Regions from separate parts of the Lactobacillus sp. ESL0677 genome, predicted to be linked through region 1. Evidence: predicted binding sites of a transcription regulator. Region 1 holds the regulator's gene; each other region holds the start of a gene.
The links. The regulator HrcA, encoded in region 1, represses chaperone genes, less so after heat shock. The targets are predictions, from matches to a motif close to TTAGCACTCNNNNNNNNNGAGTGCTAA.
Positions count from the first base shown of each region.

Region 2: the regulator HrcA is predicted to act here: its motif matches at 1,581-1,607, upstream of OZX76_RS09585 (ATP-dependent Clp protease ATP-binding subunit).
Region 3: the regulator HrcA is predicted to act here: its motif matches at 3,422-3,448, upstream of groES (co-chaperone GroES).

Region 1 is NZ_CP113946.1:1,216,216-1,222,421, reverse strand. Features, by position in the region: gene infB (translation initiation factor IF-2) at 1-645, shown strand, start outside; gene OZX76_RS05950 (ribosome-binding factor A) at 667-1,029, shown strand; gene truB (tRNA pseudouridine(55) synthase TruB) at 1,074-1,967, shown strand; gene ribF (riboflavin biosynthesis protein RibF) at 1,987-2,916, shown strand; gene hrcA (heat-inducible transcriptional repressor HrcA) at 3,069-4,118, shown strand; gene grpE (nucleotide exchange factor GrpE) at 4,130-4,726, shown strand; gene dnaK (molecular chaperone DnaK) at 4,745-6,206, shown strand, end outside.
Region 2 is NZ_CP113946.1:1,977,938-1,984,143, forward strand. Features, by position in the region: gene OZX76_RS09585 (ATP-dependent Clp protease ATP-binding subunit) at 1-1,544, opposite strand, end outside; gene OZX76_RS09590 (ATP-binding cassette domain-containing protein) at 1,735-4,275, opposite strand; gene OZX76_RS09595 (alpha/beta hydrolase) at 4,290-5,159, opposite strand; gene OZX76_RS09600 (PTS sugar transporter subunit IIC) at 5,125-6,206, opposite strand, start outside.
Region 3 is NZ_CP113946.1:1,459,594-1,465,799, forward strand. Features, by position in the region: gene OZX76_RS07060 (hypothetical protein) at 1-271, opposite strand, end outside; gene OZX76_RS07065 (helix-turn-helix transcriptional regulator) at 543-1,379, shown strand; gene groL (chaperonin GroEL) at 1,441-3,069, opposite strand; gene groES (co-chaperone GroES) at 3,087-3,371, opposite strand; partial or broken gene OZX76_RS07080 (glutathione S-transferase) at 3,551-3,701, shown strand; gene OZX76_RS07085 (hypothetical protein) at 3,801-4,427, opposite strand; gene OZX76_RS07090 (M13 family metallopeptidase) at 4,665-6,206, opposite strand, start outside.

The sequences.
Region 1 (6,206 bases):
GACAACCTCTTTGATACAATGAAGAGAGAAAACATGAAGGAAGTTGACATTGTCTTAAAGGCTGATGTTCAAGGTTCTACTGAAGCGCTGCAACAATCACTTGAAAAGATTGAAGTTGAAGGCGTTCGGGTTAATATTATTCACGCGGGTGTTGGTGCTGTTAATGAATCAGATGTTACTTTAGCTGGTGCTTCCAACGGTTTCATCATTGGATTCAATGTTCGGCCAACTGCAACTGCTAAGTCACAAGCTGAAGCTGATGGTGTTGATATTCGCCTTTACAGTATTATTTACAAGGCAATTGATGATGTAAAGGCTGCGATGCAAGGGATGCTTGAACCAACTTATGAAGATAAAGTTGTTGGTAGCTTAACTGTTCGTGAAACTTGGAAGGTTTCGAAGGTTGGTACAATTGCTGGTTCCTTTGTTGACTCTGGTTATGTTACTCGTGATTCAACTGTTAACTTAATTCGTGATGGTGTGGTAATCTACACTGGTAAAGTTGCTTCACTTAAGCGGTTCAAGGACGATGCTAAAGTGGTTAAGCAAGGATTCGATTGTGGATTAACAATTGAAGGCTATAACGATATTAAGATTGGCGATCAGCTTGAAGCAACTGAAAAGCAAGAGGTTAAGCCTAATTAGTAATTTTGCTAGGAGGAAAGTATGAAGCACAGAATTGGTCGTGTTGAAGGAGAAGTCCTCCGTGAATTAACCAAAATTTTGCGGAAAAATATTCGTGATCCGCGTGTCAATGATGTTACGATTACTGCGGTTGAATGTACTAATGATTTATCATATGCAACTGTTTATTACAGTATTCTTTCTGAAGATCCAAAAAAGGAAGAAGAGGTTGCTACTGGCTTAGAAAAAGCCAAGGGAATGATGCGTCACTTGCTTGGGCAGGTTTTGACAGTCTATAAAGTTCCCGAGTTAATTTTTAAGCGGGACAACTCTGTTAAATATGGTAGTAAAATCGATAAGTTAATTGCTGATTTAAAAAAGCAAGAAGCAGATCGTAACAATTAAAAAAGGCGCCATTGTGGCGCTTTTTTAGTGGGAACGGGTTAAAAATGTTAAACGGTATTTTAGTAATTGATAAGGCTAAGGGGATGACTAGCGCCGATGTCGTGTACCATCTTCGCAAAGCCTTACATATCAAAAAAATTGGTCATGCTGGAACGCTTGACCCTGATGTTACTGGTGTCTTGCCGATTGCGATTGGTCAGGCAACTAAGCTAATTGAATTAATGCACACGCAAAACAAAAAATATGTTGGCGAAGGTATTTTTGGCTACGCCACTGATAGTTATGATATTAGTGGCACAACTTTGGCAACTAAAAAAATGACAGAACCGCTTGCAGCTAAGATAATTACTCAGGGGATGCAGTCGTTTGTGGGCAAGATTGAGCAGGTACCACCAATTTATTCAGCCGTACGGGTAAATGGTAAACATTTATACGAATATGCCCGTGCAGGAATTGAGGTTGAACGACCTAAACGGCAGGTTAATGTTCTAGCTTATGACTTAACTGCACAACCAGTTTTTGACAAAGAAAAAGGCCAAGAGGAGTTTGCGTTTGTAATTGAATGCAGTAAGGGGACTTATGTGCGTTCATTAGTCAATGATTTGGGAGATAAGTTAGGTGTGCCGGCTGTAATGAGTACTTTGCGCAGAACCGCTAGCTCGGGCTTTGATCTTAGTCAAGCAGTCAGCTTGGACGAAATTGTGGCTGATCCAAGTAGAGCCGCACAACTGATTCAGCCAATCGATGCCTTTTTTAAAAATTATACGCAAGTTGATTTAACTATGGACCAATGGCTAAAAGTGAAAAATGGGGCGGCGATTGCTTTAGAAACTGATGCAAATCAGGTTGCATTACGATACAATAATAAGGTTAAGGCAATTTATCAAAAGGATGCAGAAAAGTATCGTCCTAATTTGATGCTCTTGCAAAATGAATAGGTGAAATGAAGGTCTTATTGTGCAAATTATCCATTTAACTTATCCAGTTAAAGAAAATTTAATACCAAGTAAAATCGTATTAGCGTTAGGGTTTTTTGATGGTGTTCACCGAGGACACCAAAACTTGATTGAATTAGCGCGTGAAGCAGCAACTAGAAAGCACTTGCCGCTTGTTGTCATGACGTTTGACCGTCATCCAAAAGAAGTTTATCAAAATGCTAAGGTTGTTTACATTGATAGTCTGGATGAGAAGGCTTATAAAATGGCGCAATTGGGTGTCGATTACTTAGTTGTTATTCATTTTAATGACAAATTTAGCAAACTAACAGCGCAAGAATTTGTCGATCAAATTATTGTACAGCTAAAAGCAGATACCGTTGTTGCTGGGTTTGATTATACTTATGGGCCAAAAGACGTTGCCAATATGAAAAACTTCCCTAAATTTGCTAAAGGAAGATTTGATATTATTGATGTTCCTAAGCAAACCTATGAAGGTCAGAAAATTGGCTCAACTGAAATTAGAAAAGCAATTAGCGACGGCAATATGGAGCTAGCAACCGAACTGTTAGGTTCGCCGTATGTCATGTCTGGTATTGTCGGTCACGGATTGCGTAATGGTCACAAGTTAGGTTTCCCCACGGCTAATTTGGTTTGGTCGGAAAACAAGGTTTTGCCTAAAGTCGGTGTCTATGCAACTAGAACTAACATTGGCGATAAATGGTATGATTCCATGACCAGTGTTGGCTACAACGTGACAATTAATGAAGGCAAACAGATTTTTATTGAATCTAACTTGTTTGGCTTCGACCAAGAAGCATACGGGGAAAAAATGATTATCAAGTGGTATAAGTATACCCGGGGTGAAATAAAATTTGTTGATCTTGCAGGATTAAAAAAGCAAATGACGCATGATGAAGCAGAAATCAAGGCTTACTTTGCTGATAAATAAAGACTTCCATCTACTTAAAAGTAGGTGGAAATTTTTTGCTGCTAGAAAATCCAAATATTTTTAGCACTCGACTTGACATTCTGCTAAATGCTAGTATCATAATAATTGTTAGCACAAAAGATATGAGAGTGCTAAAAGTGAGGGCGATATTTATGTTGACCGAACGTCAAGAACTTATTTTAAAAACAATCATTAATGATTTTACACAGACTCATGATCCAGTAGGTTCGAAGACAGTGATGAATCAGTTGCCGATTAAGGTGTCGAGCGCAACCATCAGAAATGAGATGGTTGTTCTAGAAGATAAGGGCTTAATTGAAAAGACCCATTCTTCTAGTGGTCGTGTTCCTTCCAGTGAGGGCTACCGCTATTATCTTGATAATTTAGTCGAGCCGCTGCAAATACCGGAATCTGTTTATACCAAAGTTATTAGTCAGCTTGACCGACCGTTTCATCAAGTTAATGAAATCGTTCAAGAAGCTGCTAAAATTTTATCCGATTTAACTAACTATACGGCATTTGCGGAAGGACCGGAAAATCAGGATGTAACTGTAACGGGATTTCGGATTGTTCCGCTAGTTGGTCGGCAAGTGATGGCAATTCTAGTTACCAGTGATGGTAGTGTTCAGAATCAGGTTTATAATTTACCGCACAATGTTCATGGTGATGAGATTGAAAAAGCCGTTCGCATGATTAACGATGAACTAGTTGGTAAAAGTTTAGCTGAAATCACGCCGGAGCTGCTTAATAAGGCTGTTGGTCAAAATATCAGTGGTAAACATGCTAGCGAACTGATTGATTTGGTTGAAGATGTCATTAATGACGCTGCCAGTGAACAATTATATGTTGATGGTCAAATTAATTTGTTAAATAATTCTTCAACAGCGGATGTCTCTAGTATTCGTTCGTTATATGAATTAGTCGATCATAACGATTTGATTTCAAATTTGGTTTCTTACCAACCGACTTCAAAAAATGGTCGATTTCCTGTTAGGGTCAGTTTGGGCTCAGAATTACCGAACGAATTGTTAAAAGATTATAGTTTGTTAACTGCAGAGTACAGTGTTGGTTCCCATGGTAAAGGTGTAATTGCTTTGCTAGGGCCAACGAATATGCCGTATTCACAAGTAATTGGCTTACTTGAATATTTCAGAAATGAGTTAGCGAAGAAATTACTTGAATATTACGGTCGATTTAAATAAGGAGGTTAGCCGTGAGTAAAAAAGATTTTCCTAGTGAAAAAGATTTAAACCAAACAGAAGCGACTACCGCAAAGTCAGAAAAAGAAACAAAATCCGAAGCGAAAAAGCAGGCTGTAAAAGCAGATAAAAAAGAAAAAACGCCAGAGCAAAAGCTTCAAGAAGAATTGACTAAAGCTCAAGCAGCTAGCAAAGATTTTGAAGATAAGTATTTGCGTAGTCAAGCGGAAATGCAAAATATGCAAAACCGCTATAATAAAGAACGAGCACAATTAATAAAGTATGAGTCGCAATCTTTAGCTAAGGATGTATTACCAGCAATGGATAATTTAGAGCGTGCCTTAGTCGCCAAGGTTGATGATGAAGCATCTCAACAGCTAAAGAAGGGTGTGCAAATGACACTTGATTCTTTAGTTAAGGCTATGAAAGATCACGGAATTAGTGAAATTGAGGCTGAAGGTGTTAAATTTGATCCGACACTGCATCAAGCTGTTCAAACAGTTGCAGCTAGCAGCGATGATCAAAAGGACCACGTTGTCCAAGTTTTACAAAAAGGATATCAATACAAAGACCGTACATTAAGACCAGCAATGGTTGTTGTTGCACAGTAATGAAAGGATGTTAATTCAATGTCAAAAGTTATCGGAATCGACCTCGGAACAACTAACTCAGCAGTTGCTGTTCTTGAAGGTAAAGAACCAAAGATTATTACTAACCCAGAAGGTAATCGGACTACACCATCAGTAGTTGCTTTCAAAGACGGTGAAATTCAAGTTGGTGAAGTTGCAAAACGTCAGGCAATCACTAACCCGAATACTGTTATTTCAATTAAGCGTCACATGGGTGAAGCAGACTATAAAGTTAAAGTTGGAGATAAGTCCTATACTCCTCAAGAAATTTCCGCAATGATTTTGCAATATATCAAGAAATTCTCTGAAGATTACTTAGGTGAAAAGATTACTGATGCAGTTGTCACTGTTCCTGCATACTTCAATGATGCTCAACGTCAAGCTACTAAGGATGCCGGTAAGATTGCTGGCTTAGACATTAAGCGGATCATTAACGAACCAACTGCTTCTTCATTAGCATATGGCCTTGATAAGGATGCCGAAGATGAAAAAGTCTTGGTTTACGACCTTGGTGGTGGTACTTTTGATGTTTCCGTATTGCAATTAGGTGACGGTGTCTTCCAAGTATTATCAACTAATGGTGATACTCACCTTGGTGGTGACGACTTTGACAACAAGATCATGGATTGGCTCATCCAAAACTTTAAGGATGAAAATGGCGTTGATTTATCTAAAGACAAGATGGCTTTGCAACGGTTGAAGGATGCCGCAGAAAAGGCTAAGAAGGACTTGTCTGGTGTATCTTCAACTCACATTTCATTACCGTTCATCTCTGCTGGTGAATCTGGTCCTTTGCACCTTGAAGCTGACTTAACTCGTGCTAAATTTGATGAATTAACTAGTGACTTAGTTGATCGCACTAAGGTTGCTTTTGACAATGCCTTAAATGATGCTGACTTGACAGTTAGTGACATTGATAAGGTTATCTTAAACGGTGGTTCAACTCGTATTCCTGCTGTTCAAGAAGCTGTTAAGAAGTGGGCTGGCAAGGAGCCTGACCACTCAATCAACCCAGACGAAGCTGTTGCTTTAGGTGCTGCCATTCAAGGTGGAGTTATTTCAGGTGACGTTAAGGACGTTGTTTTGCTTGATGTTACACCATTATCACTTGGTATTGAAACCATGGGTGGTGTCTTCACTAAGTTAATTGAAAAGAACACAACAATTCCAACTTCTAAGAGTCAAATCTTCTCAACTGCTGCTGATAATCAACCAGCCGTTGATGTTCATGTTTTGCAAGGTGAACGTCCAATGGCTCAAGACGATAAGACTTTAGGTCGGTTTGAATTAACTGATATTCCTGCAGCACCTCGTGGTGTCCCACAAATCCAAGTTACATTTGATATTGATAAGAACGGTATCGTTAATGTTTCTGCTAAGGATATGGGTACTGGTAAGGAACAGAAGATTACAATCAAGAGTTCATCCGGTCTTTCTGATGAAGAAATTCAAAAGATGCAAA
Region 2 (6,206 bases), 760 kb from region 1:
ACTTGTGGGTTAGCCTTTTCAATTTCATCAAACAAAATCAAACTATACGGCTGGTGACGGACTTTTTCAGTTAATTGACCACCCTCACCATAACCAACATAACCTGGAGCAGAACCTATTAATTTGTTAACTGCCATTTGGTCTTGATACTCTGACATATCGAGGCGAATCAAGTGGTTTTCACCACCGAACAACTGAATTGCTAATTGCTTGGCCAGTTCTGTCTTACCAACACCAGTTGGGCCAGTGAGCAGGAATGAACCAGTTGGGCGATCATTATCTTTGAAAACTTGCTTACGCGCAATCGCGTCGGTAATAATATCAATCGCACTATCTTGATCAATTACCGCCTTCTTTAGTCGTTTAGCTAAGTCAAGATTATGTTGCCCCTCGCTTGCGTGCAATTCACTCATCGGAATCTTGGTTCTTGCTTCAATTAAGGCATAAATATCTTGAGCCGTAACTCGCGGCGTTGCAACATCATGAACATGATCCTTTTTATCGGTCAATTCCTTGATTTGCTTCTTTAAATCACTAGCTCTAGTATAGTCTTCCTTTTCAGCAGCCTCTCTCTTCTCGTGTTCAAGATGCCCAATTCGCTCCTGCAGACTAGCTTCATCTTCGGGAACAGTATCCAGACCTTTTTTGGCACCAGCTTCATCCATTAAGTCGATTGCCTTATCTGGTAAATACCGACCTTGAATGTAACGCTGTGACAATTCAACGGCTAAGCGCAAAGCACTGTCATCATATTTAACATGGTGATATTCTTCATACTTTTTCTTTAAGCCTTCCAGAATTTTAACAGTCACATCAGCCGATGGCTCTGGTACTTGTACTGGTTGGAAACGCCGGGCCAAAGCTGCATCGTTTTCAATTCTACGGTATTCACTGGTGGTTGTTGCCCCAATTAAATTCAAATCACCGCTAGCCAAAGCTGGCTTCAAAATGTTGGCAGCATCGCCGCTATTATTTTCAGAATCAGTTGAGCCAGCACCGACAATATTGTGCAATTCATCAATGAACAAGATAATGTTCGGATCTTTTTTAGCTTGGTCAATGACCTTCTTCAGGCGTTCTTCAAAACTGCCCCGCAAACTAGAACCTGCAACCATATCATTAATATTAACATCGATAATATGCTTGTCCTTCATTTTGTCTGGAACATCACCGCTCGCAATCTTTTGTGCCAAGCCCTCAACAATCGCTGTCTTACCAACACCGGCAGGACCGACTAAGACAGGATTATTCTTTTTCCGCCGACTTAAAATTTCAATTACTTCCTGAATTTGCTCATCACGACCAATTACGGGATCGTATTTATGCTTTTTTGCCTGCTCAACTAAGTCAACACCAATTGGCTTGTCCTGCTTAGGGTCTGGACCAGCAACCGGACTTTGACCATTAAAATTTTGCGGCGATAGGTGCATATCACCTGAATAATGGATTGGTATTGAGCCGTTGTCAGAATCCTTCATATTACCAAAGAAGGAATTGTTTAATTCGTTAAATAAATTATCAAAATCGTTATCAAAGTATGCCATTTATTAACACCCCTTATTATAGTTTTTCGTCTGCAATTAGCACTCTACTAATCGGAGTGCTAACCTGTTTACATCCTAAATTATAACAGGTTATCCACAAATAGCAAATTATTTGTCTCACTTTTCCACAATGTATAGCTTTATTCTTAGGTAAACAAAAAAATGCCGATAAATCGGCAATTTGCATAGACTATTTATTATTTTTTTGATATAAATCATAGTGTTTACGCAAATATTTTGCAGTCAAGCTTGTGGAATTTTTGGAAATATCCACAGGCATACCTTTGGCAACTATTTTACCTCCCTGCTGACCACCACGTGGTCCCATGTCAATCATATAATCACTATTAGCTATCACATCTAAGTCATGAGTAATTGTAATAATTGTTGCCTGCTGAGCTAACAATTTTTGCAAAACCACTAGCAATGTCCGCACATCATACGGGTGTAAACCAACTGTCGGCTCATCAAAGACAAACAGACTACCCTTTTGCTTACGGTGCAGGTGACTAGTTAGTTTTAACCGCTGCGCTTCACCACCTGATAAAGCTGGCGTTGACTCACCTAAATGCAAATAGCCCAAGCCCATATCGTGCAAGGTTGTGACTGTTTTTTGAATTGCCGGCACTTTGGCAAATAATCCTTGATTGAGTACATCATCAACTGAAAGAGCTAAAACATCCGCAATACTCAACCCCTGCCATTTAACTTGCAAAACTTTGGAGTTATAGCGTCGCCCGCCACACACAGAGCAAGTTTCCACCATATCAGGCAAGTATTGAATATCAAGTGCAATTACCCCCGTCCCACCACAGGCTGGACAGGCACCTTCTTTATTATTATAAGAAAAATGAGTGGCCTTATATTTTAACTGCTTTGCTAGTGGCTGGTTAGCGAATAATTTGCGCAAATTCGTCATAATATCAGTATACGTCGCAACCGTTGAGCGCTGATTTTTACCAACTGGCGCAGAATTTACACTAATCACATTCGTAATTCCGCTGGCTGCTAAATCTTTGACCCAAGCTGGACCAGACTCAGACTTTTTTTGCGCCTCAAGTGCTGGTAACAGCGAATCAAGAATCATCGTTGTCTTGCCAGCACCGGAAAAGCCAGTAATTGAGGTCAAGCGACCAACAGGAATTTGCGCGTGAACATCGTGCAGATTAAAGCGATCAGTAACTGTAAAAGCAATCTTCCCCTTGGCAAACAAAGTATCTTCCTTAGCCTGTAGCCTAACTTGTAAAGGTGCGTCACCTGTTAGATAAGGGCCAATGTGTGAATTTTCATTTTGCTTAATCTGATTAGGCGTGCCTTGAGCAATAATTTGGCCACCTTGACTGCCAGATCCTGGGCCAATTTCAATAATCCAATCGGCTGCGTTAATAATTGATGTTTCATGATCAACAACGACCAAGGAGTTACCCTGATTAACTAATTCATGAAAAACATCAATCAATCCAGCTACATTATCTGAGTGCAGACCAACAGACGGCTCATCTAAAACGTACAATACACCAGTCGTTTCTGTTCTAAGCGTCCGGCCCAACTGTATTCGCTGCAACTCTCCCGTTGATAAGGTGCTAGCTTGCCGCGCCAAACTTAAATAATCTAAGCCCAACTTTAACAGCGGCTTAACCTGATGCATCAATTCACCGGTTAAATTTTGAGCTAGCGCCTGCATATCTTCTGGTAATTCAGTCAAAATCGCTTGCATATAGTCACCCAACTCACCCAGAGTTAGTTGCTCTGCCGCTACAATATTTTTACCGGCAACTAGCTGCGTCCAGCGACTAGGATCAATCCGCGAGCCGTGACAACGTGGACAGGTGCTAAAACGGTAAAAGGCGTTAATCCGCTCTAAGCCACGTTCTGACTTGGTAGTTTTACGCGAATTAGCAACAGCATTATAGGCATTTTCATATAAAGCATCTAAATGATAAACTCGTCCAGTTGAAGTTGGAAGATCAATTGGGATTTTTCGTTCTTCACCATGTAAAACAATCTGCTTTTCCTTAGCTGTTAATTCTTTATACGGAATATCGGTGCGAACGCCGAGCTCACGTGCAATCCGCCACATCCAGTTACGTCCCGGAATCTGCCATGTGGCCACAGCCCCTTGCTCAAGCGATAAATTTTTATCGGCAATAATCTTGTCGTCATCAATCTGCTCAACTGTTCCCAAACCCTGACATTGTGTACAGGCGCCATCAGAATTAAAGGCAAAATCTTCCGCACTAAACGCATAAAATTTAACACCACAAGTTGGACAGATTATTTGTCCCATTGCATCCCCCGATAGGTCCATTGCTTGAGCAATTTTAATTGTTGGCGCCACCCGATGACCGTTAGGACAAACTGGTGAGCCCAACCGTGAAAAAATCAGCCGTAAAATATTAAAAATTTCGGTTACCGTGCCAACCGTCGACCGCACACCAGGGATTGTCGGCCTTTGCCGTAATGCCAAAGCTGACGGAATATGTTTTACCTCATCAACGGTGGCTCGACCAACTTGGCTAATTCGGCGTCTGGTATAAGTCGCTAGCGAATCAAGGTAACGCCGCGCACCTTCAGCATATAAAATCCCCATCGCCAAGCTTGATTTTCCCGATCCGCTAAGACCAGAAATAGCAACAAACTTATGCAGCGGAATATTGACATTTATATTTTTCAAATTATTTACACGGCCACCACGTACTTCAATTTGAGTTGGCTGCTCTTGATATTTCATGTTCATTGTCCCTTTTATTTATTTGGCTTTGGTTGTCTTTCCGACCTCAACAAATATTGTCTAATCAATTGAACAACCTGCTTATTTTGTGGCAAATCCGAATGGTCGGCTTCTTTACCCGTAACTGTCATTGCCGTATATGATTTAACCTGATTTTGAAAAATAAACTTGCCTGCTGCAACACTTGATTCAGGAACGATGCCATCTGACTCATAATTTTTACCACCGGATAATGAATACACTCGCAAATTCTTAGGCAATTTGGAGCGACTTTTAATAAAATCAGCCAGCATTTGCGTGTGATTAGCCATATTATTTTCCGTAAAATTATACGGCGTCCCTAAGGTCATCAGGCACTTCATTTTCGTCTCACTAGAATAGTCTGCATAATAATGCTCAAGCCAGTACGTCCAAATTAAGCCACCGTTAGAATGACCAAACGCCTTAAAATTATTGAATTTATAATTACTCATTAGCGAGTCAAAGGCAATATCCAACCAATGTGCCTGCTTTTTAATATTGGCATAACCATCCTTATTATTATCAAAGCCAATAATAATGAACGGTTCTAGGTCATTTTTACCAATTGAACCGGTGTAAGAAAGTTTTGATTCACGTGAAACATTAATTTTTAAAACGCTATGATGATGCAGTGTTGTCTTATTCAGCTGGTCGATTAACTGGTTAAACCGCTCAGTTGTCGCACTCGACCCCGGAACCATAATCACTGGCGACAATAATGATTTACTGCGTTCAGCACGAGCATTGTTGGATTTCTTCATCCAATTATATCCTGGAATTGCCAGCAACAGTAATATGATTATCAGCAAACAAATCCACTTAAAATTCTTATTTTTGCGCATTAATCGCACCTTCTTGTTCAGGATTAAGCCGAGGCTCAATCTTCTCACCAATTTTAATAATCGGTAACAATAGACAAGCATCCAACACTAACAAAATTATCGGGAAAACTAATGCCACCCAATCACCATTAGTACCGAAAAACGGAATTAAAATTCCCGGTGTACCCTTTAAAATCGGATAGACTGACACGGGTAAAATATGAAGACTAATCGCACAGGCAGCAAGCAGCATATTTATCAGCGGCAATACTAATATCGGCAAAATAAACAACGGATTTAAAATTAGCGGCATCCCCACAGCAAAGCCCAATGTTGAGCTAAACGCTACTGGTAATAAGCTGAGCAGTGCCAACGCCTCAATCTCATGATTTTTTTGTCTAAGCAAAAGCACCACAATAATTGCCAGCACAATACTTGTACCACCCATCGTCCCATAATTATTAATTAGTGAACTACCTAAAAATTTGTACGGTACATTCCATGAATTACCGTGATGCAACGCATAAGTCAAATTTTCTGCTGTATAAGCATTGTTAATCGTTCCCGACATTGAACGTAGTGGATAGCCAATGCCTAACCACCCTAACAACGTGATTACTGCCGATAATAACATGCCTTCAGCCAAATTATTGGTCGTTTGCATTCGGCTGACAATTTCATTAAAACTCGCAGAATTTAACATTTTTAGTTGGAGTTCATAAATAATAACTCCTAAAATAATACCTAAAATCAATGATACGACCATTGGCAGCACACTTGCCCACGCCCGATGACGAATCCATTTAACGTTCTCTCTTTTAACAAGAACGTACCGTTTGCCCAAAAGATGAAAAACCTGCCCCACACAATAACCGACGATTAACGCAATAAACACACCATCAACCTGCAATAAGCTAGCTGTAAAGGGCACGCGACTATCGCGGCCGCTACTTGAAGCATACGCGCAAAAAAGAATAACTAACACAGCCGCCATGCCAGCCATTGTTGAATCGCGCTGATATATTCGAGCAGTATAACGCGCCATAAAATAGGTGGCATAAACGCCAAAAACGCCAAAAGTCACCTGCA
Region 3 (6,206 bases), 240 kb from region 1:
TGTAAGAGTGACCAGAAGAAACATCACGACCATCATACAAAGCTGCCCAAATTGTAATATAACCAACATCAGTAGTTTTTGTATGATTAAAGTACGCTGACTTATTTTCTTTACTTCTTGCTGGGGTATGATCATTTGCAGACCATACACTATAAGAATTACTCCAAGTCGTATTTCCCGTATTTCCAGCAAAAACTGTTGTAGCAGTTGCACCGCTACCTATTAACATTGCACCAGCGGCCATTAAGGTTGCTAATCTTTTCTTTAACATAATTAAATGCCTCCTAAAATTTTAAATTACAAAGAATTTCTATATAGCCAAAACAATATTGTTTTAAGTAATTCATTCATAATATTCCCTTACTTTCAATAAAAAATAGCAGATCCAACAGAACATAATCTTAAAGAGCTCCTTATCAAATGTTCTTATAATTATCATAGCGCTTTCTAAAAACAATTTCTGTGCGTTTTACGCACAATTAAATTTTATATTGCAAATTTATCTCCCTATAATGTAAAATTTAAGTAAAGAGGTGTTTCAAATGTCGGACTTTGGTCAAACAATTCAGCAATTACGTGTTTCCCGTTCAATCAGCCAAGAGGAATTAGCTACTGGTATCTTCAACCGTAGTCGGTTATCAAGAATTGAAAGTGGTAATGCCCATCCTTCTCAACAAGTTGCCAGTCAATTAATTTCTCGCTTGAGTCTGACTCCTAAGGAATTTGAATATATCCAGCATAACTATTCAGCATCCAAAAAAGATCAAATTTTATATCAATTTTTTAATCTTAAAGATAGTACGGAAACAAAAAAGATAAATTCACTTATCAAGAAATGTAACAATATCAAAACAGATAATGACATTAACAGAATCAAAAAAATTTTACAAGCACAGTTGTTATTAAGTCATCCCGATGACTTAAAACAAGCTAAAAAGCTAGTTCAATCTATTTGGTACGATCATTTAGCCGATGTCAAAGTACTAACAATTATTGATCTGTATATATTAAATATGATCGCTTATGCCTTTGATAATAAAACTAGCCAACAAATTATTTCTAAAATACTTAACGCCATTAATAAACATTATCCCTTTCTCAAATCATTAAAGTGTAGCATATTAATTAATCAAGCAAGTTTGTCACTAGACCAGCACGATTTTAATGCAGCTAAAGATGCTTTAACTCAAGCTGCCGAATTAGCCCAAAAGAACAACCAGTATGATAAGTTACTCCTTTGCAAGTCAGAATTAGCAATTTGTAATCAAGACCAACAACAAGCAACTTATTATGCCAACCTACTAAACGAAATTGGTGCTACCGACTTAGCGCACCTATTAAAAATGCAAATTAAGCAATTCTCTTATCTTTTCAATTAATTTTTACCACGCAAAAAAAGCCGCTCGTTCAAGCGACTTTTTTATTATCAACTATTTTTAATTACATCATTCCTGGAGCGCCAGCACCAGCACCTGCGGCTGGATCAGCTGGTTTGTCTTCTGGAATTTCAGCAACTACTGCTTCAGTAGTTAAGAGCAGTGCAGCAATTGAGGCAGCATTTTGTAAAGCAGTCCGAGTAACCTTGGTTGGGTCAATAATACCCGAGTCAACCATGTTTTCCCACTTGCCATTAGCAGCGTTGTAACCAACTTCGTTGTCTTGCTTTTCAAGTTCGTTCAAGATAACTGAACCATCTTCACCAGCGTTTTCAGCAATTTGACGAACTGGAGCACTCAAAGCACGTAACACAATGTTGATACCAGTTTGTTCATCAGCAGTTTCACCCTTAAGGTCCTTAACAGCTGATTCAACATCAACTAAAGCAGTACCACCACCAGCAACGTAACCTTCGTCAACAGCAGCACGAGTTGAGTTCAAAGCGTCTTCAATACGGTAACGACGTTCTTTCAATTCAGTTTCAGTAGCAGCACCAACGTGAATAACTGCAACACCACCAGTTAATTTAGCCAAACGTTCTTGCAACTTCTTCTTGTCAAAGTCTGAAGTTGTTTCGTCGATTTGCTTTCTGATTGAGTCTTCGCGTTCCTTGATTGCATCGTCAGAACCAGCACCATCAACAATGGTTGTTGAGTCTTTAGTAATTGTAATCCGACGTGCTTGACCTAATTGGTCAATTGTTGTGTCCTTCAATTCAAGACCCAAGTCTTCAGTAATTACAGTACCACCAGTTAAAGCAGCAATATCTTGTAATTGTTCCTTACGCCGGTCACCAAAGCCAGGAGCCTTAACAGCAACAACGTTGAAAGTACCACGAATCTTGTTCAAAACAAGTGTTGGCAAAGCTTCACCAGAAACATCGTCAGCGATGATTAATAATGACTTGCCTTGTTGCACGATTTCTTGCAATAATGGCAAAATGTCTTGAATATTAGAAATCTTCTTGTCAGTAATCAAAATGTATGGGTTGTCAAGGTCAGCTTCCATCTTGTCGTTGTCAGTTACCATGTATTGTGACAGGTAGCCGCGATCAAATTGCATCCCTTCAACAACTGATAATTCAGTTTCAATACCACGAGAATCTTCAATGGTAATTACACCGTCATTACCAACCTTTTCCATTGCATCGGCAATTAAATTACCAACTTCTTTAGAAGCACTTGAAACAGCGGCAACTTGAGCAATTTGGTCTTTTGAAGAAACGGTGTGGCTAATCTTGTGTAATTCATCAGTTACAGCCTTAGTAGCCTTTTCAATCCCGCGGCGAACACCAACTGGGTTAGCACCAGCAGTTACATTCTTCATTCCTTCACGGATGATTGCTTGAGTTAAAACAACAGCAGTAGTAGTACCGTCACCAGCAATATCATTTGTCTTTTGTGCTGCTTCAGCAACTAACTTAGCACCCATGTTTTCATAATGGTCTTTTAATTCGATTGCTTTAGCAATTGTAACACCATCGTTAGTAATTTCTGGATTGCCATATGATTGTTCCAGAACAACATTCCGACCCTTAGGACCAATTGTTGTCTTAACAGTATCAGCTAGCTTATCAACACCCTTTAATAGGGAACGTCTTGCATTTTCTGAAAATTTAATATCTTTTGCCATCTTCATTCGCTCCTTAATTACTTAACGATTGCTAAAATATCTTTTTCGTGAAGGACTAAGTATTTTTCACCTTCGTATTTAACATTAGTGCCAGAATACTTATCATATAAAACAACGTCGCCCTTTTTAACTGTCATTGGAATCTTACTGCCATTTTCTGCATAAGCACCCTCACCAACAGCAACAATTTCACCTTCAGTTGGCTTTTCCTTAGCATTTGATGCAAGAACGATACCGCCAACAGTCTTTTCTTCTTCTTCTTTAACTTTTACGATCACGCGATCACCAATTGGTTGTAACATGACTGCCTCCTAAAATTAAATTTGATAAATCTTTGTTTGCAATTAATCAGTTAGCACTCTTATTAGCCAAGTGCTAACTTACATGTATTATAATAACCTCTTTTACTAAAAAATACAAGAAAAAGTTAGCACTTTTTCATTTAAAGTGCTAATTAATTTTCTATTGCACTAGCAGAATTGCAAGCTATGCCACTGCTGAATATTGGCAGCAGTGAACTTGACTCAATTATATTGCCACAGAAACTACACAAGAATTTCATTTCACCATGCAGAAAAGAAAATCAGCTGCCCAACACTGCGATATCTAAAGAATTGGTCTGCCAACGCGTTTACGCCCGGCGGTGCAACGCGTTTTAAAGCAAGAAAGAAAATCGCACTCATTAACAGAGCAATAAATAAGCCAGTTTTAAAACAAACTGACTTTAGCATTTACTTTTTTATAATAGAGGCAATTCCAGCAATAATATTGTGATATTGCTTTTCATTTTCCACAAATGCATCATTATTAATAATAACATCGGCAATCTCTTTAACTTCTTTAGCGCCGTGCTTAATCTTAAATTGATCTTTTTTCTTAGTTCGAGCGACGATTTCTTCAAATGTAAACTCTTTGCCATTATCAATGGTTTGCTTTTTAAATTCACGAGTAGCACGAACCTTAAGAGGAGCCTCAATATAGATGTTCATCATCTTTGAACCCAATAGTTGTTTTAAATAAACGCCAAGCTCTGCACGATAAAGGCTTTCAATTGAAGCATAATGGACGTTAGCCTTTTCCATTTCACCTACAAGACGATAAAAAAATTCTCTGAAAATTTCTTGTTGATTATCGGCATAAAGATTTTGAAAGTCTGCTTCTGAAGGATGATCTACAAATTCGTAACCACGCTCACGCATCATGTCCTTTTCAATCTGAATAATTTTCATTCGCTTAATCCCGATACTATCAAGATAAAGACCTGCGGCTGACTTGCCACATTCACTTAAGCCGCCTAATGAGAACATGCCTTTGACATAATTTTTTCTGGCAATAAATTGTTCCTCGGTAATTTTCATCATTAACCTCTTTTCTAATCAAATAGTTTTCTGTTCACGCTTTTATAGGCTCTTATTATGCTCAATAAGTTATCGGCCCACATTACAGCGTAAATAATTAAATAACCTTTCTTGCCATTTTACAATTACTTTTTTAATGTTATCGTTAACAAATTATTATTTTAAGCAGAGTAAAACCCCGAAGTTAAATCATCTTAATTTCGGGGTTTTATCTTGCTATGACTTATGAAACAGGTGTTACCAAATTAGTACTCTCTTTTTTGGTGACAGCCACATGCCATCAGACTTTTTAACTTTAAAGACTTTATAGAAGTCTGGCTGACACTGCACCTGAACGTTTACTCGCAAAGCATTTGGTGAGTGAACATCAATAGCTAGCCTAGCCGCTGTCGCTTGCGGAGTCAATTTTAACCGCCAAATTCTGGCGTAATTATTAAAGAGTTCACGTAAATTGACGTGATCTTTCTTACCAGCGGCAATCGCTACGGATAATCCACCTTGATCGGCAATATTTTCCGATACTGTCAGCTTACCGCTAACCTTTTTGCCGTCATATTTGATACCGTCGAATAATTTGGTTTCTGCCTTGACACGTTTATTAAATGCGGCGTAATCCTTCTTAGTCCACCAATCATTCAAACTACCATATTCATCAAACTTAGAACCATTATTGTCAAAGGCATGGGAGATTTCGTGACCAATAACTGTGCCAATACCACCCAAGTTAGCAGCTTTACTCTGCTTCTTGCTATAAAACGGTGCTTGCAAGATAGCGGCAGGAATATTGATATCATTTAAGCTAGAATCATAAAAAGCATTAACTTCATCACCAGAAATGCCCCAATCATCACGATCTACTGGCTCATCTAACTCTGAAATGGTTTCTTTAATGTCCTGAATCGCCATCGCTTTTCGATTAGCGTATAAACTACCACCTTGGCTTGTTGGAACGACTTTTACATCATCATAAAAGTCCGTCACATCACTTGGGTAACCAACCTTAACCTTCATTGCTTTTAATTTAGCAATCGCCTTTTGTCTAGTTGTCTTGGACAGCCACTTATTCTTCTGTAAGCGTTGCTCGTAAATCTTCAAAATTTGCTTAACCATCTTGGTGACGTCTTTTTTAGCAGCAGCGCCAAAATAAGTTTGGCCATAATATTCACCAATTAGATCATCATAATCACTATCAGTAATTGCATATGCTTGTTTTGCAACTGAAGGCAACTCTTTTTGACCAGATTCTGCTAGTACAAAGGGGGCACTGGCTTCAACGAATTGCTGTGATAAATCTCCTGCAGCATTATTAATGAAGGCAACAATCAACCAACTCTTAAGTTCAGCGAAATTCTCTTTATTAAGCAAACCGTTAACATTATTCAAAAAGTCCGGATTAGTGACAACAATCTGGTCAGGTTCTTTACCAATTGTTCCTTGTAAAAAGCTGGACATATCAAAGTCACCAAATTTTGCTTTAAAATCATTAACGCTCATTGGATGATAAGTGCTAGTTACTTCGGCGGTGTCTTCAGCTGACTTGGAGTTCTGCGCCATTTTGCTATCGAACTTAATGGCATTTTCGGTATAAGTAGTTGCATCATCCTTAGACACACCAGCTAGCTCCAATAATTTAACCGATTGCTTCTTAAAAATGTCAAGTAACTGCTTTGAATTAGGGTCCTGATAGCTAGTAGCGTCAGGTAAAATTGTACTGACGCTGCCAAAGTAAAGAGCATTCTTTTTGGCATCTTTCAAATCAGGCTCTACATCCCAACTAAT